4 regions of the Streptomyces sp. NPDC037389 genome follow, and region 1 is predicted to be linked to each of the others. Evidence: riboswitches for the same ligand, from Rfam matches in the RefSeq annotation. Region 1 holds a riboswitch; each other region holds the start of a gene.
What was found. A riboswitch is a leader RNA that binds a small molecule or an ion and turns the genes downstream of it on or off. The one in region 1 is predicted to bind cobalamin.
Positions count from the first base shown of each region.

Region 2: another riboswitch for cobalamin. It lies ahead of metE (5-methyltetrahydropteroyltriglutamate--homocysteine S-methyltransferase); the one in region 1 lies ahead of cobN (cobaltochelatase subunit CobN).
Region 3: another riboswitch for cobalamin. It lies ahead of AB0E98_RS20840 (ribonucleoside-diphosphate reductase subunit alpha); the one in region 1 lies ahead of cobN (cobaltochelatase subunit CobN).
Region 4: another riboswitch for cobalamin. It lies ahead of AB0E98_RS03255 (cobalamin biosynthesis protein); the one in region 1 lies ahead of cobN (cobaltochelatase subunit CobN).

Region 1 covers NZ_JBEZUS010000008.1:56,270-61,652, reverse strand. Annotated here, with positions in the region: gene cobN (cobaltochelatase subunit CobN) at 1-2,050, opposite strand, end outside; cobalamin riboswitch at 2,079-2,212, opposite strand; gene cobG (precorrin-3B synthase) at 2,365-3,741, shown strand; gene AB0E98_RS19010 (precorrin-8X methylmutase) at 3,794-4,447, shown strand; gene AB0E98_RS19005 (precorrin-2 C(20)-methyltransferase) at 4,459-5,383, shown strand, end outside.
Region 2 covers NZ_JBEZUS010000003.1:568,382-573,764, reverse strand. Annotated here, with positions in the region: gene AB0E98_RS09350 (CoA-acylating methylmalonate-semialdehyde dehydrogenase) at 1-1,199, opposite strand, end outside; gene AB0E98_RS09345 (CbtA family protein) at 1,405-2,163, opposite strand; gene AB0E98_RS09340 (CbtB-domain containing protein) at 2,201-2,440, opposite strand; cobalamin riboswitch at 2,503-2,589, opposite strand; cobalamin riboswitch at 2,853-3,016, shown strand; gene metE (5-methyltetrahydropteroyltriglutamate--homocysteine S-methyltransferase) at 3,173-5,383, shown strand, end outside.
Region 3 covers NZ_JBEZUS010000009.1:52,029-57,411, reverse strand. Annotated here, with positions in the region: gene AB0E98_RS20845 (ribonucleotide-diphosphate reductase subunit beta) at 138-1,154, opposite strand; gene AB0E98_RS20840 (ribonucleoside-diphosphate reductase subunit alpha) at 1,154-3,559, opposite strand; cobalamin riboswitch at 3,718-3,862, opposite strand; gene mctP (monocarboxylate uptake permease MctP) at 4,026-5,383, opposite strand, start outside.
Region 4 covers NZ_JBEZUS010000001.1:699,639-705,021, reverse strand. Annotated here, with positions in the region: gene AB0E98_RS03270 (inorganic phosphate transporter) at 1-733, shown strand, start outside; gene AB0E98_RS03265 (hypothetical protein) at 760-999, shown strand; gene AB0E98_RS03260 (ATP-binding cassette domain-containing protein) at 1,179-1,628, shown strand; cobalamin riboswitch at 1,831-1,953, shown strand; gene AB0E98_RS03255 (cobalamin biosynthesis protein) at 2,011-2,988, shown strand; gene AB0E98_RS03250 (cobyric acid synthase) at 2,985-4,538, shown strand; gene AB0E98_RS03245 (putative cobaltochelatase) at 4,585-5,383, shown strand, end outside.

The DNA.
Region 1 (5,383 bases):
CGCGGTCGGCGCCGGCCGGGGCGGCGCCCAGGACGTGGAGGCCGTCGCGGATCTGGGCGTCCTTCACCTCGCAGAGCCAGCCGTCGACGTGGAGGAGGAAGTCGTCGAAGCCGTCGTCGTCGGGGCGCTCCTCCATGCCCAGGTCGTGGTCGAGCCGGGCGGCCTGGATGAGGGTCCAGATCTGGGCGCGGATCGCGGGGAGCTTGGCCGGGTCCATCGAGGAGATCTGGGCGTATTCGTCGAGGAGTTGCTCCAGGCGCGCGATGTCGCCGTAGGAGTCGGCGCGGGCCATGGGCGGCACGAGGTGATCGACGAGCGTGGCGTGGGCGCGGCGCTTGGCCTGGGTGCCCTCGCCGGGGTCGTTGACGAGGAACGGGTAGACCAGCGGCAGGTCGCCGAGGGCCGCGTCGGGGCCGCAGGCGGCGGACAGGCCGGCGTTCTTGCCGGGCAGCCACTCCAGATTGCCGTGCTTGCCCAGGTGGACCATCGCGTCGGCGCCGAAGCCGCCGTCCTCCTGGGATGCGGCGATCCAGCGGTAGGCGGCGAGGTAGTGGTGCGAGGGCGGCAGGTCGGGGTCGTGGTAGATGGCGATGGGGTTCTCGCCGAAGCCGCGCGGCGGCTGGATGAGGATCAGCAGATTGCCGCGGCGCAGGGCGGCGAGGACGATGTCGCCTTCCGGGTCGCCCTCGGCAGTGCGGCTGCGGTCGACGAACATCTCGCCGGGCGCCGGTCCCCAGTGCTCCTCGACGGCCTCGCGCAGCTCGGCGGGGAGCTGCTCGTACCAGCGCCTGTAGTCGGCGGCCGGGACGCGGACGGGGTTGCGGGCCAGCTGCTCCTCCGTCAGCCAGTCCTGGTCGTGGCCGCCCGCGTCGATGAGGGCGTAGATGAGCTCGTCGCCGTCACCGGACGCGAGGCCGGGGACCTCTTCCGTGCCGAAGTCGTAGCCCTCCTCGCGCAGCCGGCGCAGCAGGGCGACGGCGCTGGCGGGGGTGTCGAGGCCGACGGCGTTGCCGATGCGGGAGTGCTTGGTGGGGTACGCGGAGAGGACGAGCGCGAGCCGCTTCTCGGCGGCGGGGATGTGGCGGAGGCGGGCGTGGCGCACGGCGATGCCCGCGACGCGGGCGGCGCGCTCGAGGTCGGGGACGTAGGCGGGCAGGCCGTCCGCGTCGATCTCCTTGAAGGAGAAGGGGACGGTGATGATGCGGCCGTCGAACTCGGGCACGGCGACCTGGGTGGCGGAGTCGAGCGGGGAGAGCCCCTCGTCGTTCTCCTCCCAGGCCTCCCGGGTGCCGGTCAGGCAGAGGGCCTGGAGGATCGGCACGTCGAGGGCGGCGAGCGCGCCGGCGTCCCAGGACTCGTCGTCGCCTCCGGCGGAGGCGTCGGCGGGCCGGGTGCCACCGGCGGCGAGGACGGTGGTGACGATGGCGTCGACGTCGCGCAGGGCGTCGATCAGCTCGGGCTCGGGGGCGCGCAGCGAGGCGACGTAGAGCGGCAGGGCGCGGCCGCCCGCGTCCTCGACGGCGCCGCAGAGGGCCTCGACGAAGGCGGTGTTGCCGCTCATGTGGTGGGCGCGGTAGTAGAGCACGGCGATGAGCGGGCCGGACGCGCCGGGTTTGGGGGTGCGCTCCAGCGCGCCCCACGCGGGGGCGGCGGCGGGCGGCTCGAAGCCGTGGCCGGTGAGCAGCACGGTGTCGGAGAGGAAGCGGGCCAGCTGTTCGAGGTTGGCGGGGCCGCCGTGGGCGAGGTAGGCGTGGGCCTCGGCGGCGATGCCGATGGGGACGGTGGACGCCTCCATCAGCTGGGCGTCGGGGGCCTGTTCGCCGGTGAGGACGACGACGGGGCGCGGGCCGGCCAGGAGCTGGTCGAGCCCCTCCTGCCAGGCGCGCAGCCCGCCGAGGAGGCGCACGACGACAAGGTCGGCGCCCTCCAGGAGCGCGGGGAGTTCCTCGAGCGCGAGCCGGGCGGGGTTGGCGAGTCGGTACGGGACCGGACCGCCGGCCGCACGGGCGCTGAGCAGGTCGGTGTCGGACGTCGACAGGAGCAGGATCACGGCATGCCTTCCTCGGGGTCCGCGCCCCGGGCGGTGGGAGGACGGCAGGAGTTCCTGACTCACCCGGCATCGCTGCCGGGCACACAGTGGCGGGACCGTGCCGGGATCACACCGGCTTCCTCCCCTGTCGCCGTCGCTGGCGCTGCCATAGTAGCCATGCGGGGTGGGCCTCCAGGAGGGGAAGATGCCCCTGACCCGCCCTTTCTCCGTTTCCGAGCGGGGCTTCGCCCCCTCGCGCCCCGTCCCGCCCCCTTGTCCGCGCTGACGCGCGTCGTCTTCAAACGCCGGACGGGCTGATTCGACCCCCGGTCGGTATGCTCGCCGCCATGCCCACTCCCCCCGAACCCCCTGGTCGCGAGCGCGGCGACGCCTGTCCCGGCGCCCTGCGGCTGCACGCCGCGGACGACGGGGCACTGGCCCGCGTACGGCTGCCGGGCGGGCTGCTGACGGTCCGTCAGGCAAGCGCGCTCGCCGACGCCGCCGACGACTTGGGCGACGCCCGCCTCGACCTCACCTCCCGCGGCAACGTCCAGCTCCGCGGCCTCGCCGACGGCTGCGGCGCCGCCCTGGGCGCGCGGCTGCGCGAGGCCGGTCTGCTGCCGTCGGACCGGCACGACCGCATCCGGAATGTCGCGGCTTCCCCCCTGTCCGGCCTGGACGGAAAGGGCTTCTCGGACATCCGGCCCTGGGTGCGGGAACTCGACCGGCTGCTCTGCGCGTCGGACGACCTCACGGACCTCTCGGGCCGTTTCCTCTTCGGTCTCGACGACGGCCGGGGCGACATCACGGCCCTCGCGCCCGATGTGACATTGATCGCAGCCGATGCCGGCCGCCAGGCCCTCCTGTGCTTCGGCCCCGGCCCCGACGCCCTGCGCGTCGCCGCCCGGGACGCGCCGCGCGCGGCCGTTCTGGCGGCCCGTGAGTTCCTCGCGGTGCTGCGCCAGAGCGGCGGCAAGGCCTGGCGCGTCCGCGAACTGGCCCCCGGGCTGCGGCCGCGCCCGGAGCGGCTCGCGGCCCGGCTGGCGGCGGCCGGCATCGGCTCCGCGCCCGTACCGCGCGCCGCGCTCCCCCTCGGCTCCCCGCCCGCGCCCGGCGCGCTCCAAGGGCCCGACGGGCGGTGGGCCGTGTCGGTGGCCGCGCCCCTGGGCCGGTTCTCCTCCGCCCAGTGGCGGCTCCTCGCCCGTACCGCCGGCCGGGACGGCGACGGCGAACTCCGCGTCACCCCCTGGCGCGGCGTCGTCGTCCCGGGGCTCACCGCCCCGGTGGCCGCGGCGCGCCTCGCAGCGCTCGCGGAGGCGGGCCTGGTCACCTCCGCCGCCTCTCCCTGGCACGGCGCGGGCTCCTGCACCGGCCGGCCGGGGTGCGTCAAGTCCCTCGCGGATGTACGGGCCGACGCGACCGCCTCCCTCAAGGCCGCGCGCTCTGGCAGCGCCGGGACTCTGCCCGTGTACTGGTCCGGGTGCGAGCGGCGCTGCGGCCACCCCGGCGGCCGGTGGGTCGACGTCCTGGCGACCGGCGACGGCTACCGGATCGCCGTACGGCGGGAGGCGGAGGACGAAACGGTCACGGCGCCCGCGGTGACGACCGTGACGACCGCCGCCGGCCTGGCCGACGCGGTCACGGCGGCACGCGACGCGCGCCCCGACGCACACCCCACGGAGACGACGTCGGCCGGCGGCCCCCGCGGCTGAGCGGTCCACGGCGGCGGCACCACGGCAGCAACCCCCACGCAGAACCAGCGATATGCACCACCCAGCGAGCGAGGGCACAGTGTTCGACTACGACAAGGACGGCGCGTCCATCTACCGCCAGTCCTTCGCCACCATCCGCGCCGAGGCGGACCTCGGCGGGCTGCCGCCCGACGTCGGCCGGGTCGCGGTCCGCATGATCCACGCCTGTGGGATGACCGACCTGGTCCAGGACCTCGCGTACTCGCCGGGGGTCGTGGCCCGCGCCCGGGAGGCGCTGCTCGCGGGCGCGCCGATCCTGTGCGACGCGAACATGGTCGCCAGCGGCGTCACCCGCAGGCGGCTGCCCGCCGGCAACGAGGTGGTGTGCACCCTCGCCGACCCGGCCGTGCCGGAGCTGGCGCGGCGCATGGGCACGACCCGCAGCGCGGCGGCGCTGGAGCTGTGGCGCGACAGGATGGAGGGCGCGGTGGTCGCGGTGGGCAACGCCCCCACGGCGCTGTTCCGCCTCCTGGAGATGATCCATGAGGGCGCGCCGCGCCCGGCCGCCGTGCTGGGCATACCGGTCGGCTTCATCGGCGCGGCGGAGTCGAAGGACGCGCTGGCCGAGAGCCCGCTGGGGCTGGAGTATCTGGTGGTGCGGGGCCGGCGCGGCGGCAGCGCCATGGCCGCGGCCGCGATCAACGCGATAGCGAGCGAGGAAGAGTGAACGAGAAGCCCATGCCCACCGGGCGGCTGTACGGGGTGGGGCTGGGGCCCGGCGACCCGTCGCTGCTGACCGTACGGGCCGTCGAGGTCATCGCGTCGGCGGAGGTCGTCGCCTACCACAGCGCCCGGCACGGGCGCAGCATCGCGCGTTCCATCGCCGAACGCCATCTGCGCCCCGGCCAGATCGAGGAACCGCTGGTCTATCCGGTGACGACGGAGACCACCGACCACCCCGGCGGCTACCGGGGCGCGCTGGAGGAGTTCTACGAGGAGGCCGCGGCCCGGCTCGCCGCGCACCTGGACGCCGGGCGCGTGGTGGCGGTGCTCGCCGAGGGCGACCCGTTCTTCTACAGCTCGTACCAGCACATGCACAAGCGGCTCGCGCACCGCTATCCGACGGAGGTCGTACCGGGGGTGACGTCGTTCAGCGCGGCGTCGGCCCGGCTGGGCAGGCCGCTGGTGGAGGGCGAGGAGACGCTGACGATCCTGCCGGGCACGCTGCCCGAGGAGGAGCTGACCGCGCGGCTGGCCCAGGCCGACTCCGCCGTGGTGATGAAGCTCGGCCGGACGTTTCCTGTGGTGCGGAGCGCGCTGGAGCGCTCCGGGCGGCTGGCGGAGGCGCGGTACGTCGAGCGCGCGACGATGAGCGGGGAGCGCACGGGCCGGTTGGCGGACGTCGCCCCGGAGTCGGTGCCGTACTTCTCGGTGGCCGTGCTGCCGAGCCGGGTCGCGGGTGTCCCTTCGGACGCGCGTACGGACGTCGGCGCGGACGCCGGCACGAGCGCTCCCGCCGGGACGGAGGACGCGGCCGCGGCCCAGGGCGAGGCCGCGACCAGCCGGGGCGACGCCCCGACCGCCCCGACCGCCCCGGGCGAAGTCGTCGTCGTCGGCCTCGGACCGGCGGGGCCGTTGTGGCTGACGCCGGAGGCCCGGGGCG
Region 2 (5,383 bases), on a different contig from region 1:
TCCTCGTAGTCGGCGGCGCGGACCACCGACAGCACGGGACCGAAGATCTCCTCCTGGTAGATCCGCATGTCCGGGGTGACGCGGTCGAAGAGGGTGGCGCCGGCGAAGAAGCCGTTCTCGTGGCCCGGCAGGACGAAGTCCCGGCCGTCGACGACCAGTTCCGCGCCCTCCTCGACGCCCAGGTCGACGTAGCCGCGCACCCGGTCGACGGCGTCGCGGCCGACGAGCGGGCCGAAGTCCGCCTCGGGGTCGTCGGAGCGGCCGATGCGGAGCGTGCCGATGCGCTCCTTGAGCTTGGCGACGAGCGCGTCGGCGGTCTCCTCGCCGACGGGCACGGCCACCGAGATGGCCATGCAGCGCTCCCCGGCGGAGCCGTAGCCGGCGCCGATGAGCGCGTCGACGGCCTGGTCGAGGTCGGCGTCGGGCATCACGATCATGTGGTTCTTGGCGCCGCCGAAGCACTGGGCGCGCTTGCCGTGGGCGGCGGCGGTGGCGTAGATGTGCGCGGCGATCGGGGTGGAGCCGACGAAGCCGACGGCGCCGACGCGCGGGTCCTCAAGGAGGACGTCCACGCTCTCCTTGTCGCCGTTGAGAACGTTGAGGACGCCCGCCGGGAGGCCCGCCTCCAGGAACAGCTCGGCGAGCCGCAGCGGTACGGACGGGTCGCGCTCGGAGGGCTTGAGGATGAAGGCGTTGCCGCAGGCGATCGCGGGGGCGGCCTTCCACAGCGGGATCATCGCGGGGAAGTTGAACGGGGTGATGCCGGCGGCGACGCCGATCGGGCGGCGCAGGGAGTGCACGTCGATGCCGGTGCCGGCGTTGTCCGTGAACTCGCCCTTGAGCAGATGCGGAATGCCCGCGGCGAACTCCACCACCTCCAGGCCGCGCTGGATGTCGCCGAGCGCGTCGGGGACGGTCTTGCCGTGCTCGGAGGACAGCAGTCGGGCCAGCGCGTCCTTCTCGCCCTCGACCAGCTGGAGGAAGCGCAGCAGGACCCGGGCCCGGCGCTGGGGGTTCCACTCGCCCCACTCGCGCTGGGCGCGGACCGCGTCGGCGATGGCCGCCTCGGTCTCCGCCCGGTTCGCCAGGGGCACCCGGGCCTGGACCTCGCCGGTGTTGGGGTCGTACACATCGCCGAAGACCCCCGATGTTCCGGGGGTGTGCTTTCCGCCGATGAAGTGGGTCAGTTCACGGACCATGGAAGCCTGCTCTCATCAGGTGAGATCCGGGGACAGGCACGGCGGGGCCGCGGGCGCGCGCCCTTGTGGGGCGCGGTCCGTCCTGTCCGTCCTCGTGGTGCCCCCGAACATATAGTTGGACGTCCTACTAAGTCCAGAGTCGAAAAAACGTGCGAGGCGGCCGGGTGGCCGCCCCGCACGCCGGGGACGGGAGAAACGGAATCGGTCAGGAGACGGGTTCGGCCAGGCTCTGGGCCGAGCGGTCGGGGCCGGCCCGGTGGACGAGCAGCCGTTCGGCCAGGTGCCCGAAGAGCAGCCCGAAGCCCGCCCACAGGACGCACTGGATGGCCAGGGCCGCGAGGCGGAACCGCCACAGCACGGTGGCCGGGAAGTCTGCGGGCACCTCGTCGACCACGGGCAGGACGGCATACGCCACCCCTGCCATCAGCACGAACGCCGCCACCGCGACGACGCCGGCCCACCAGGTGCCCAGCCGGGGGGCCAGCGCGCGGCCCAGGAAGATCGCGGCGACGCCCAGCAGGACGCTGAGCGCGATCATCAGGAAGTACAGCGCGGTGCGCTTGCCGATGGTGTCGGGGTCGCCGACGGACGGCGGATTGGCCGGGTACTTGAGGAACGGCACCACATAGACCACCAGCAGCCCGCCCAGCGAGAGCAGGGCCGCCGTGGCGCGCGGGCCGGTCCGGCCGATCCGGCCCAGGGCCACGCAGAAGGCCAGCGCCGCGATGCCGCCGAGCGCGACGCCGTAGACCAGGACGCCGGTCGCCAGCCCGGCCGTGGACTGGAGGGTGCGGCTGACCAGCTCCACACCGTGGTCGCCGTGGCTGTGGGCCTCCTCGAAACCGATGGCCTTGTCCACGGACGGCTCACCGAGCAGATAGGCCACGAGCAGCGCGAGGCACCCCGCCGCCAGCCCGGCGAGCATGCCGCGCACCAGGAGCGACCGTACGGAGACGGTGTTCACGGGACGGTCGGTGTTCACGAGACGGACTCCCCGGCGGTCAGTGGCACGGGAAGCCGAGCAGGTGGCGTCCGTCGTGGACCCACTCGTGGACGCCCTCGCCGGAAAGCAGCGAGGTGGCGCCCTGTTCGGCGCCGACGAAGTACAGCAGGATCAGCATGAGAAGCCCGAAGAAGACCGCCCACGGGGCGATCGCCTTCAGGGATATCGGCGCGACCTCCGGCCGGGCGGAGGAGCCGGAGACGGGAGCGCCGGACGTGGGAACGGCGGAATAGGCCATGATCAAACCTCCTGGGGAAACACGCGTCCCAGAACTAGGGGTTCTTGGACGACGGGAGGCGGGTCTGACTCCCCGGGCGTCGCCGCGCTGCCGCGAGCGTTCGGCCGGATTCACAGTGGCGCGACCGTGCCGGATTCCCACCGGCTTCCGTCACCCCGTCGTCATGTCCACGCGACCGTACCGTTCAGGCCAACGTCGCGCCATGGGGTGGGGGGATGCGCACCGGCGTATGAACCGGCGTGCACGGCCTGGGTGTGCGCCGCGGGCGAGCCTCCTTCACACCCTCCACACCGTCGCGGCGCCCGGATATCGTCCGTATGCCGTCCCTGTGTGACCGGTATATGAACAGGGCTGTTCGGCGGGTGACTTCTGTGCCTACGCTGACCACGCAGCCGGTTCGCCCTGCCCGCCAGGCAGACGCGTCGCAAGAGGGAACCCGGTGGGAATCCGGGACTGCCCCGCAGCGGTGTGCGGGAACGACCGCCGTCATACGCACTGGGCCCGGCGGGCCCGGGAAGCGACGGCCATTAGGTGTCCGCCCTCGGGTGGACGTGCCCGCGAGTCCGAAGACCTGCCCGCTGCCCGCGCGCGAACGAATCGCGCGCGGAGATCCCGGTGACCCCGAGGGCGGGTCGGCGCGCACGGACGAGCACTCGGCGGCTCGCCCGCACCGACACGACCCCTCGCGGCCTCTCCGGGATCCCGGAAGACGAGCTCGCGAAGGAGAGTTCCGTGACCAGCAAGTCCGCAGCCGCGGCAGCCCGGGCCACCGTGTACGGCTACCCCCGTCAGGGACGGGACCGGGAACTGAAGAAGGCCGTCGAAGGCTACTGGAAGGGCGCCGTCTCCGCCGACGCCCTGCGCCGGACCGCCGCCGGACTGCGCGCCGCCACATGGCGCGATCTCGACGCCGCCGGCCTCCACGAGGTCCCCACCGGTGACTTCTCGTACTACGACCACGTCCTCGACACCAGCGTCATGCTCGGCGCGATCCCCGCCCGCCACCGCCCGGCCTTCGCCGCCGACCCCCTGGACGGCTACTTCGCCATGGCACGCGGAACCCAGGACGTGGCGCCCCTGGAGATGACCAAGTGGTTCGACACCAACTACCACTACCTCGTCCCGGAGCTCGGTCCCGACACCGTCTTCACCGCCGACCCCGCCAAACAACTCGGCGAACTCCAGGAGGCCCTGGCCCTCGGCCTCGCCGCCCGCCCCGTCCTCGTCGGACCGGTCACCTACCTCCTGCTCGCCAAACCCGCCCCCGGCGCCCCGGCCGGCTTCGACCCGCTCACCCTCCTGGACCGGCTGCTGCCCGTCTACGCCGAGGTGCTCACCGCGCTGCGCGCCGCCGGGGCCGAGTGGGTCCAACTGGACGAGCCCGCCCTCGTCCAGGACCGCACCCCGGCCGAACTGAACGCGGCAGCCCGCGCCTACCGCGACCTCGGGGCCCTGGCGGACCGGCCGAAACTCCTCGTCGCCTCCTACTTCGACCGCCTGGGCGAGGCCCTGCCCATGCTGGCCAAGGCCCCCGTCGACGGCCTCGCCCTCGACTTCACCGGCCCCGCCGCCGCCAACCTCGACGACCTCGCGGCCGCCGGCGGACTGCCCGGCAAACGACTCGTCGCGGGCGTCGTCGACGGCCGCAACGTCTGGATCAACGACCTGACGGCGTCGCTGGCCACCCTCGCCACCCTCCTCGGCCTCGCCGGCCGCGTGGACGTCGCCGCCTCCAGCTCCCTCCTCCACGTCCCCCTCGACGCCACCGCCGAACGCGACATCGACCCGCGGATCGCCCGCTGGCTCGCCTTCGCCCGCCAGAAGACCACCGAGATCGTCACCCTCGCCCGCGGCCTCGGCCACGGCACCGCTGCCATCGCCGCCGAACTCGCCGCCAACCGCGCCGACCTGGCCTCCCGCGCCGGCTCCGCCCTCACCCACGACCCGGCCGTCCGCGCCCGCACCACCGCCGTCACCGGCGACGACGCCCGCCGCTCGCTGCCCTACGCCGAGCGGACCACCGCCCAGCGCGCCCGCCTGGGCCTGCCCCCGCTGCCCACGACCACCATCGGCTCCTTCCCCCAGACCGGCGAACTACGCACCGCCCGCGCCGACCTGCGCGCCGGACGCATCGGCACCGACGCCTACGAGCGGCGCATCGAGGCCGAGATCCGCGAGGTCGTCGCCTTCCAGGAGAAGACCGGCCTGGACGTCCTGGTCCACGGCGAGGCCGAACGCAACGACATGGTCCAGTACTTCGCCGAACGCCTCACCGGCTACCTCGCCACCCGGCACGGCTGGGTCCAGTCCTACGGCACCCGCTACGTCCGCCCACCGGTCCTGGCCGGCGACGTCTCCCGCCCCGAGCCGATGACCGTGCGCTGGACGTCTTACGCCCAGTCCCTCACCAATCGGCCCGTCAAGGGCATGCTCACCGGCCCCGTCACCATGCTCGCCTGGTCCTTCGTCCGCGACGACCAGCCCCGCGCCGAGACCGCCCGCCAGGTCGCGCTCGCACTGCGCGACGAGGTCGCCGACCTGGAGGCGGCGGGCACCGCCGTGATCCAGGTCGACGAACCCGCCCTCCGCGAAACCCTGCCCCTGCGCACCGCCGACCGCCCCGCCTATTTGTCCTGGGCCACCGAGGCCTTCCGCCTGACCACCGGCGGCGTCCGCCCGGACACCCAGATCCACACCCACATGTGCTACGCCGAGTTCGGCGACATCCTCCAGGCCATCGACGACCTCGACGCCGACGTCATCAGCCTGGAGGCGGCACGCTCCCATATGCAGGTCGCGGGCGAACTCGCCGCCGCCGGCTATCCCCGCGAAGTTGGCCCCGGCGTCTACGACATCCACTCGCCCCGCGTCCCCGCCGCCGACGAGGCGGCCGCCCTGCTGCGCCGGGGACTTGCCGCCATCCCCGCCGAACGGCTGTGGGTC
Region 3 (5,383 bases), on a different contig from region 1:
AGGGCCCGTACGGAATGTTTCCGTACGGGCCCTTCGTCATGGTCGTTCAGTGGCAACCGCGGACCGGCCGTGGCCGGTCGCGCCCGGGGGTCCGGGGGCTGCCCCCGTAAGGTGCAGCCCCGCGCCCCTTACGGGGCTTAGAACTCCTCGTCGAAACCGACCGTGCCCTCGACCGCCACCTGGTACGCGGACGCGCGGCGCTCGAAGAAGTTGGTCAGCTCCTGGACGTTCTGGAGCTCCATGAAGGAGAAAGGGTTCTCCGAGCCGAAGACCGGGGCGAAGCCCAAGCGCTGGAGGCGCTGGTCGGCGACGCACTGGAGGTACTCGCGCATGGACTCGGTATTCATGCCCGGCAGGCCGTCACCGCACAGGTCGCGGCCGAACTGGAGCTCGGCCTCGACGGCCTCCTTCAGCATGTCGGTGACCTGCTGCTGGAGCTCGTCGTCGAAGAGCTCCGGCTCCTCCTGGCGGACGGTGTCCACGACCTCGAACGCGAAGTTCATGTGCATGGTCTCGTCGCGGAAGACCCAGTTGGTGCCGGTCGCCAGGCCGTGCAGCAGGCCGCGGCTGCGGAACCAGTACACGTAGGCGAAGGCGCCGTAGAAGAACAGGCCCTCGATGCAGGCCGCGAAGCAGATCAGGTTGAGCAGGAAGCGACGGCGGTCGGCCTTCGTCTCCAGACGGTCGATCTTCTCGACCTCGTTGATCCACTTGAAGCAGAACTGCGCCTTCTCGCGGATGGAGGGGATGTTCTCCACCGCGTCGAACGCCGCGGCGCGGTCGTCCGGGTCGGGCAGGTAGGTGTCGAGCAGCGTCAGATAGAACTGGACGTGCACGGCCTCCTCGAACAGCTGCCGCGACAGGTAGAGGCGCGCCTCGGGCGAGTTGATGTGCTTGTACAGCGTCAGCACGAGGTTGTTCGCCACGATCGAGTCACCGGTCGCGAAGAACGCGACCAGGCGGCCGATCATGTGCTGCTCACCCGGGGTCAGCTTGGCGAGGTCGGCGACGTCCGAGTGGAGGTCGACCTCCTCGACGGTCCAGGTGTTCTTGATCGCGTCGCGGTAGCGGTCGTAGAAGTCCGGGTACCGCATGGGGCGCAGCGTCAGCTCGAAGCCGGGGTCGAGCAGGTTCTTCTGGCGTTCGATGGACATTACTGGCATGCCTCGCAGGACTCGGGGTTCTCAAGGGAGCAGGCGATGGCGTCCTCGTCGGGCGCGACCTGCTGCACCGGGATGGTCGCGGCGGTCGCGGCGGCACCGCCGGACGCGGCGCGGGCGATCCGGGTGGCCGGGCGGGAACGCAGGTAGTACGTCGTCTTGATGCCCTGCTTCCAGGCGTACGCGTACATCGAGCTGAGCTTGCCGATGGTCGGCGAGGCCATGAACAGGTTCAGCGACTGGCTCTGGTCCAGGTACGGCGTACGGGCCGCGGCCATGTCGATCAGGGCGCGCTGCGGGATCTCCCAGGCCGTGCGGTACAGGTCGCGGACCTCCTGCGGGATCCACTTCATGTCCTGGACGGAGCCGTTGGCCTCGGTCATGGCCTCGCGGGTGGCGCGGTCCCACACGCCGAGCTTCTTGAGGTCCTCCACCAGGTAGGTGTTGACCTGGAGGAACTCACCCGAGAGCGTCTCGCGCTTGAACAGGTTGGAGACCTGCGGCTCGATGCACTCGTAGACGCCGGCGATGGAGGCGATGGTCGCCGTCGGGGCGATGGCGAGCAGCAGCGAGTTGCGCATGCCGACCTGGCCGATGCGGGCGCGCAGCGCCTCCCAGCGGTCCTCCCACGCGGCGACGGCGTTGGGGTAGTGGTCCGGGTGGAGCACACCGCGGGCGGTGCGGGTCGCGGCCCAGGCCGGGTGGGGGCCGTGGCGCTCGGCGAGGTCCGCGGAGGCCTCGTACGCCGCCAGCATGATCCGCTCGGAGATCTTGGTGGACAGCTCCTTCGCCTCGGCCGAGTCGAAGGCCAGACGCAGCCGGAAGAAGACGTCCTGGAGACCCATCAGGCCCAGGCCCACCGGGCGCCAGCGGCTGTTGGAGCTGCCGGCCTGCTCGGTCGGGTAGAAGTTGATGTCCACGACGCGGTCGAGGAAGGTGACGGCCGTGCGGACCGTACGGTCGAGCTTCTCCCAGTCCATCTCGCCGTCGGCACCGAGGTGCTGCGCGAGGTTGACCGAGCCCAGGTTGCAGACCGCGGTCTCGCCGTCGTTCGTGACCTCGAGGATCTCGGTGCAGAGGTTCGAGGAGTGGACGACCGCGCCCTTCTCGGCCGTCTGGTTGGCCGTGCGGTTGGCGGCGTCCTTGAAGGTCATCCAGCCGTTGCCGGTCTGCGCGAGGGTGCGCATCATCCGGGCGTAGAGCACGCGCGCCGGGATGGTCTTGACGGCCTTGCCCTCGGCCTCGTACTTGCGGTACGCGGCGTCGAACTCGTCGCCGTAGAGGTCGACCAGGTCCGGGGTGTCGGCGGGGGAGAAGAGCGACCAGTCCGCGTCCGTCTCGACGCGGCGCATGAACTCGTCCGGGATCCAGTGCGCGATGTTGAGGTTGTGGGTGCGGCGGGCCTCCTCACCGGTGTTGTCGCGGAGCTCCAGGAACTCCTCGATGTCGGCGTGCCAGGTCTCCAGGTAGACACAGGCCGCGCCCTTGCGGCGGCCGCCCTGGTTGACGGCGGCGACGGAGGCGTCGAGGGTGCGCAGGAACGGCACGATGCCGTTGGAGTGACCGTTGGTGCCCCGGATCAGCGAGCCGCGCGAGCGGATGCGCGAGTACGACAGGCCGATGCCGCCCGCGTGCTTCGACAGACGCGCCACCTGGTGGTAGCGGTCGTAGATGGAGTCCAGCTCGTCCAGCGGGGAGTCCAGCAGGTAGCAGGACGACATCTGCGGGTGGCGGGTGCCGGAGTTGAACAGCGTCGGGGAGGACGGCAGGTACGAGAGGGTGCTCGTCAGCCGGTACAGCTCCGCGACGTCGTCCAGGGCCCGCTCCGAGTGGTCCTCGGCGAGACCGCAGGCCACGCGCAGCAGGAAGTGCTGCGGGGTCTCGATCACGTCGCGGTGGATCGGGTGGCGCAGCAGGTAGCGGCTGTGCAGGGTGCGCAGGCCGAAGTAGCCGAAGCGGTCGTCCGCGCCGTCGGTCAGGGCGGCCTCGACGAGGGCGTCCAGGCGTGCGGCGTGGGTGCGCACGAAGGCGGCCGTGTCGTCGGCGATGAGCCCCTCGCGGTGCCCGACCTCGACCGAGGCGGAGAAGGAGGTGGCGCCCTGGCCGGCCGCCTCGTCGGCGATGGCCAGGGTGAGCAGGCGCGCGGCGAGCTTGGAGTACTCCGGCTCCTCCGAGATCAGGCCGGCGGCGGCCTCGGTGGCGAGGGAGCGCAGCTCGGCGTCGTCCGCGGCGGCGCTGCGGCCGCGCAGCGCGGCGGCGGCGACCTTGCCCGGGTCGGTGGCCGGAAGGTTGGCGGTGAGGTCGGTCAGGGTGCGCAGGAGCGCGGTCCCGGGGCCGCCGGTCGCTTCCGCATTCGCTGAGACCGGAGCTGAAACCGGATCTGCGGGCGCGATGGTCACTGAGGCTCTCCCTCGCTCGGCTGGGTGGGCCGGGCGGGAGAGCGATGGGGCGCGCACGCGCATGCCACTTGCACCAGGGCATGCCTCGTAGGCGTCCATCGGCCCAACCCGCGAGGCCCGGACGAATTCAACGCCCATGACCGAGCCGGGGCAGGCTCGGTGGTGGGCGCGCTGTCGGCAGGTCGTCGGACTTCAGGTGCGCTGGGTATATGCGCACACATACACCGTTGCGGGACAGTTCCGGATTTCCACCGGATTCCCCTGCGACGACAGCGGAGACGAGCATACATCTAGTGCCGGGTCTCGCACGCGCCCCCACATGTTGTGTCGTCGCGTCATGAGACGGTCGCGGAATGTGCTAACGGGCGTCCCTGGCACGGCAAGAGAAGAGGGCCGCCACGCCCCCTGGACGGGGATGTGGCGGCCCTCCGGAGGGCCTCCGGGCGGTGGTCCCGGGGGCGGCGAGTCAGTGCCCGCCGGGGGCTCCTGCGGTGGCCGGCGGGAGGTCCGCGCGGACCCCCGGGTCACCGGCGTCGGCCGTGTAGTCCGAGGGCCGGGTCCGGTCCTCGCCGTCGGGCACCTTCAGTGCCTTGAGGACGACCGTCGCGACGATGACGACGATCACGTTAAGGATAAAGGCGGTAAGCCCGATATATCCCTTTTCTCCAATAAAGGGGATGAGGTTGGTGTTCCCGAAGTGATCCTGGGTGGCGCTCGGTGTGGCGTACGCCCGCCACGTCCCGTACGCCATGCCGGCCGCCCAGCCCGCGAGCAGCGCCCAGCGGTGGGGCCAGCGGGTGAAGAGCCCGCCGACGAGCGCGGGCACGGTCTGGAGGATCCAGATGCCACCCAGCAGCTGGAAATTGATGGCGACCGTTTTGTCCATGGTGAGGACGAAAACGAGCGCGCCGACCTTGACCAGCAAGGACGCGAGCTTGGACACCTTCGCCTCGTGTTCGGGCGAGGCGTCCGGTTTGAGGAAGTCCTTGTAGATGTTGCGGGTGAAGAGATTTGCGGCGGCGATCGACATGATGGCCGCCGGTACGAGCGCGCCGATGCCGATCGCGGCGAAGGCCACCCCGGTGAACCAGTCCGGGAACATGTCCTCGAAGAGCTGGGGGATCGCCAGCTGGCCGTTCTTCACCTTCACCCCGGCGGCTATGGCCATGAAGCCGAGCATCGCCAGCAGGCCCAGCATCAGGGAGTAGAGGGGAAGGATGGTGGTGTTCCTGCGGATGACGTTGCGGCTCCTGCTGGAGAGGACCGCCGTCACCGAGTGCGGATAGAGGAAGAGCGCCATCGCCGAACCGAGCGCCAGCGTCGCGTACGCCCACTGCGTCTCCGCTCCCGGGATCAGTGACCCCCGGGGTTTTCCGGTAGCGGGATTCTCGGTCGCGAACGCCTCGCCGGCCTTGCTGAAGATGTGCTCGAAGCCGCCCAGTTTGATCGGTATGTAGATGATCGCCACGATGATCACGATGTAGATCAGCGCGTCCTTGACGAAGGCGATCAGCGCGGGCGCGCGCAGCCCGGCGGAGTAGGTGTAGGCCGCGAGCACGCCGAAGGCGATGAGGAGCGGCAGGTCCTTGACGAACCAGTTGGCGTTCTCGCCGCCGCCGACGCCCATGACGTCGAGCACCGCCTGGATGCCGACCAGTTGCAGCGCGATGTACGGCATCGTGGCCAGGATCCCGGTCACCGCGAGGGCGAGGGAGAGGCCCCGGGAGCCGAACCGGCCCCGGACGAAGTCCGACGACGTCACATAGCCGTGCTTGTGCGCCACCGACCACAGGCGGGGCAGGAAGGTGAAGACCAGCGGGTAGG
Region 4 (5,383 bases), on a different contig from region 1:
CCAGATCGCCTCGGCCGCCCTGGTCTCCCTCGCCCACGGCACCAACGACGCCCAGAAGACCATGGGTGTCATCACCCTGGCCCTGGTCGCCGGCGGCGTCGTCGCCCCGCACTCCGACCCGCCGCTGTGGGTCATCGTCTCCGCGGGCCTGGCCATCGCGCTCGGTACGTACCTGGGCGGCTGGCGCATCATCCAGACGCTCGGCAAGGGTCTGGCCGACATCAAGCCGGCGCAGGGCTTCGCCGCCCAGACCGGTGCCGCGACCGTGATCCTCGCCTCCTCGCACATCGGCTTCGCGCTCTCCACCACCCAGGTCTGCTCCGGCTCGATCATGGGCTCCGGCCTGGGCCGCAAGGGCGGCGTGGTGCGCTGGTCGACCGCCGGCCGCATGGTCGCCGCGTGGGGCCTGACCCTCCCGGCCGCGGGCCTCGTCGCCGCCGGCGCCGCGCTCCTGGCCGACCAGGGCGACTGGGGCGTCGCCGCCGTCGCCGTCCTCGGCCTCGGGGTCTCCGGCGCCATCTGGGCGGCCTCGCGCCGCAAGCCGGTCACCCACGAGACCGTCAACGAGCTCAATACGCCGCAGGGCCTCCCCGAGGAGCCCGTCGGTGTGGTCACGGCCGCCCTTCAGGCCGTCGCCCCGCCGCCCGCCGGCACCCTGACCCCGGCCCCGGCCGCCCAGGTCATCCCGGCACCCGCCACCCCGGCCGCCCCCGCCGCCGCGACGACCGGCTGACGCCGGGCAACGGAGGAAGAACCACCATGCACATCGACTGGGCAGCTCTCGGCCAGGTCTTCGGCGTGAGCCTCGTGGTCACCGTCGGCCTCGTGGGCGTCTTCACGCTCGGCATCGTCGGCACGTCCCGCAAGCCGGAAGCCGCGGGCGCGACGTCCGCGGCCGACGCGGGCGGCAGCACCGCACTGGCCCGCACCGGCGCGTACGCGTGCTTCGCGCTGTGCGCGGCGGCGGTGGGGTACGGGATCTATCTGATCGTCGCCTGACGCGACACCGTACGTTCGTGGAGGGGCGGGACCGGGCTTTCCGGTCCCGCCCCTCCGTCGTTGCCGGCGTGCGTCAACGCGGGGAACCCGAGCCGCCGATCGCGCGTTCAGTACCTCTTGCGTGAGCTCTTGCGTGCACGGTTGTGACGGCGTTCGACGGACGGACGGGGTTCTCAGCGGTGCGATTGGATTCGGTCGGCGTCCGGTACACACGCCGAGGACCGCGCGTACTGGATGGCATCACCCTCGACCTGGCCTCCGGGACGGTCACCGCGGTGGTCGGCGGGAACGGGCCGGGCAAGTCCACCCTGCTCAAGGTGGCCGCCGGGCTGAGGAGACCCGGCTCCGGCTCCGTTCACGGGCGCCCGGACAGGATCGGCTACGTGCCCGAGCGGCTCCCGGCGGGCATGCGGCTCAGCGCGCGCTCGTACCTCCTGCACATGGGGCGCGTCCAAGGACTCCGCACCGCGGGCGCCGATCGTCGCGGCGGTGAACTGCTGGACCGGCTGGGCATCGAGGGCGACATCGACGCGCCCATCAGCACGCTGTCCAAAGGAAACGCCCAGAAAGTCGCCCTCGCCCAGGCCATGCTCGGCGGCCGCCGGCTGCTGATCCTCGACGAACCGTGATCCGGCCTCGACGCCCGTACCCATCAAGTCCTCGTGGACTGCCTCGCGGAGTGGCGTGCCGCGGGAGTAGACCTGCCGGGGCTGCCGGGGCGGGCCGGGACCTGCCTGACGACAGGGGCGTCGCAGCGGCGGGGCGCAGGTCAGGGCGAGTTGACGCCCCTTCCCGCCCCGTGGTGGACTTCCCGAGCCAAACGGCGACAGCAGAGGAAGCCGGTGCGAATCCGGCGCGGTCCCGCCACTGTCACCGGGGAGTGTCCCCCCAACCGATGGCCACGGCGCGAGCCGGAAGGCCGGGGGCGGCGCGGATCCGGGAGCCAGGAGACTCTGGTCGCCGGTCACGTCGAGCCAGGGCGCGGACCCTGAGTGAGGACACCGCTTCGCCATGCCCGGCCGCGACCGTTTTTCCTTCGCGTACGGCCCCTTCGCGTACGGCACCGCCCTGGGCTTCGCCTGCGACCTGCTCCTCGGCGACCCCCGCCGCGGGCATCCCGTGGCCGCCTTCGGCCGGGCCGCGCAGGCCGTCGAACGGCGGCTGTGGCGCGACCACCGGGGCTACGGCACCCTCCACACCCTGGTCTGCGCCGGTGGCGCGGTCGCCGGGGCCGGGCTGCTGACCCGTGCCGCGCGACGTCACCCCGCTGCCGAGATCGCGCTGACCGCCGCCGTCACATGGTCCGTCCTGGGCGGCACGTCCCTGGGCCGGGAGGCCCGGGCCATCGGTGGGGCGCTGGCCGCCGGGGACCTGGAGGTCGCCCGGGAGCGGCTGCCGCATCTGTGCGGCCGCGACCCGCAGGCGCTGGACGCGCAGCAGATCGCCCGGGCCGTGGTGGAGTCCGTCGCCGAGAACACCTCCGACGCGGTCGTGGGCGCCCTGGTCTGGGGCGCGCTGGCCGGGGTGCCCGGGCTCGTGGGCTTCCGTGCGGTCAACACCCTGGACGCCATGGTGGGTCACAAGTCGCCCAGGCTCCGGCGGTTCGGCTGGGCGTCGGCCCGGCTCGACGACGTCGTCGGCTGGCCGGGCGCCCGGCTGACCGCCGCGCTCACGGTCCTCGCCGGGCCCGATCCGCGCGGCGCTCTGCGCGTGGCCCGGCGCGACGCCGCCCGCCATCCCAGCCCCAACGCCGGGCCGGTCGAGGCCGCCTTCGCCGGGGCCCTGGGCGTCCGCCTGGGCGGCACCCTCGCCTACGCCGGGCGCGTCGAGCACCGTCCCGTGCTGGGCGGGGAGAACCGCCCGGTGCGGTCGGCCGACATCGAGCGCGCGGTCCGGCTCTCGCGCCGGGTGTCGCTGCTGGCCCTGGGAACGGCGGTGACGGCCCGTACGGTGGGCAGCCTGTTCAGGAAGGCGGGGAGGAATCGGTGACAGTCTCGGTGACAGCCGACAGGAGCGGGCGTACGGGCCCGCCGGGCGGGGGCCTGCTGGTGGCCGGGACCACCTCGGACGCGGGCAAGAGCGTGGTCACGGCCGGCATCTGCCGCTGGCTGGTCCGCGAGGGCGTCAAGGTCGCGCCGTTCAAGGCGCAGAACATGTCCCTCAACTCCTTCGTGACGCGCGACGGCGCGGAGATAGGGCGCGCGCAGGCCATGCAGGCCGCCGCCGCCCGCGTCGAGCCGAGCGCCCTCATGAACCCGGTGCTGCTCAAGCCGGGAAGCGACCGCAGCAGCCAGGTCGTCCTCATGGGCAAGGCGGTGGGCGAGCTCAGCGCCCGCGGCTACCACCAGGGCCGCCAGGAGCAGCTGTTCGGCACGGTGACGGAGTGCCTGGCCGAGCTGCGGCGCACCCACGACGCCGTGATCTGCGAGGGGGCCGGCAGCCCCGCCGAGATCAACCTGCGCCGCTCCGACATCGTCAACATGGGCATCGCCCGGGCCGCGCGGCTGCCCGTGGTCGTCGTCGGCGACATCGACCGGGGCGGAGTCTTCGCCTCCTTCTTCGGTACGACAGCGCTGCTCTCCCCCGAGGACCAGGAGCTGATAGCGGGTTACGTGGTCAACAAGTTCCGGGGCGACGTGAGTCTGCTGGAGCCGGGGCTGGAAATGCTGCGCGACCTGACGGGCCGGCGGACGTTCGGCGTGCTGCCGTTCGCCCACGGCCTGGGCATCGACGAGGAGGACGGCCTGCGCGTGTCCCTGCGCGGCGCGGTCCGCGAGTCCGTGGTCGCCCCGCCGCACGGCGCGGACGTCCTGCGGGTCGCCGTGTGCGCGGTGCCGCTGATGTCGAACTTCACGGACGTCGACGCGCTGGCCGCCGAACCGGGGGTCGTCGTACGGTTCGTGGACCGCCCCGAGGAGCTCGCCGACGCCGACCTGGTCGTCGTACCGGGCACGCGCGGCACGGTACGGGCGCTCGCGTGGCTGCGCGAACGCGGGCTCGCCGACGCGCTCGTACGGCGGGCGGCGGAGGGCCGCCCGGTGCTGGGCATCTGCGGCGGCTTCCAGCTGCTGGGCGAGCGGATCGACGACGAGGTCGAGTCGAAGGCCGGCACGGTCGAGGGCCTGGGCCTGCTGCCGGTGCGTGTGCGGTTCGCGGTCGAGAAGACCCTGGCCCGGCCGGTCGGCGAGGCCCTGGGCGAGCACGTCGAGGGGTACGAGATCCACCACGGCGTGGCAGATGTGAGAGGTGGGGACGAGCCCTTCCTCGACGGTTGCCGGGTGGGCGCGGTGTGGGGCACGCACTGGCACGGCTCGCTGGAGAGCGACGGCTTCCGCCGGGCGTTCCTGCGTCGGGTCGCGGCGGCGGCTGGACGGGCGTTCGTCCCCGCGCCGGACACATCCTTCGGGGCGCTGCGGGAGGAACAGCTCGACCGTCTCGGCGATCTGATCGAGGAGCACGCGGACACGGACGCGCTGCTGCGCCTGATCGAGGACGGGGTACCGGCCGGCGCCCCCTTCATCCCGCCGGGGGCGCCGTGAGCACCCGTACCGTCCCGAACCGTCCCCACCAGGGAGGTAACCGCTGATGTCCTCGTCCACCTACCCCTTCACCGCGATCGTCGGCATGGACGACATGCGGCTGGGCCTCCTGCTCAACGCGATCTCGCCATCGATCGGCGGTGTCCTCGTGCGCGGCGAGAAGGGGACCGCCAAGACCACCACCGTCCGGGCCCTGGCCGCACTGCTGCCCGAGGTCGTGACCGTCGCGGACTGCCGGTTCTCCTGCGACCCGGCGGCGCCGGACCCGAACTGCCCCGACGGGCCGCACGCTGTCACCGGCGCCGGCGCCGGTGACAGCGCCGGTGACAGCGCCGTCCGTCCCGCCCGGATGGTCGAGCTGCCCGTCGGCGCCTCCGAGGACCGCCTCGTCGGCTCGCTCGACATCGAGCGGGCACTGGGCGAGGGCGTCAAGGCGTTCGAACCCGGCCTGCTGGCCGCCGCGCACCGGGGCGTGCTCTACGTCGACGAGGTCAACCTGCTGGGCGATCACCTCGTGGACAGCCTGCTGGACGCGGCGGCGACCGGTGTCTCCTCCGTCGAGCGCGAGGGCGTCTCCGTGCGCCATGCCTCCCGCTTCCTCCTCGTGGGCACCATGAACCCCGAGGAGGGCGAGCTGCGCCCGCAGCTCCTCGACCGCTTCGGGCTGACCGTCGAGGTCGCCGCCTCCCGCGACACCGAGGAGCGCGTCGAGGTCGTGCGCCGGCGCCTCGCCTTCGACGAGGACCCGGCGTCCTTCGCCGCCAAGTGGGCGCCGGAGGAGGACACACTGCGCGAGCGCATCGCCGCCGCGCGGGCGCTGCTGCCGGGCGTACGGCTCGGGGACG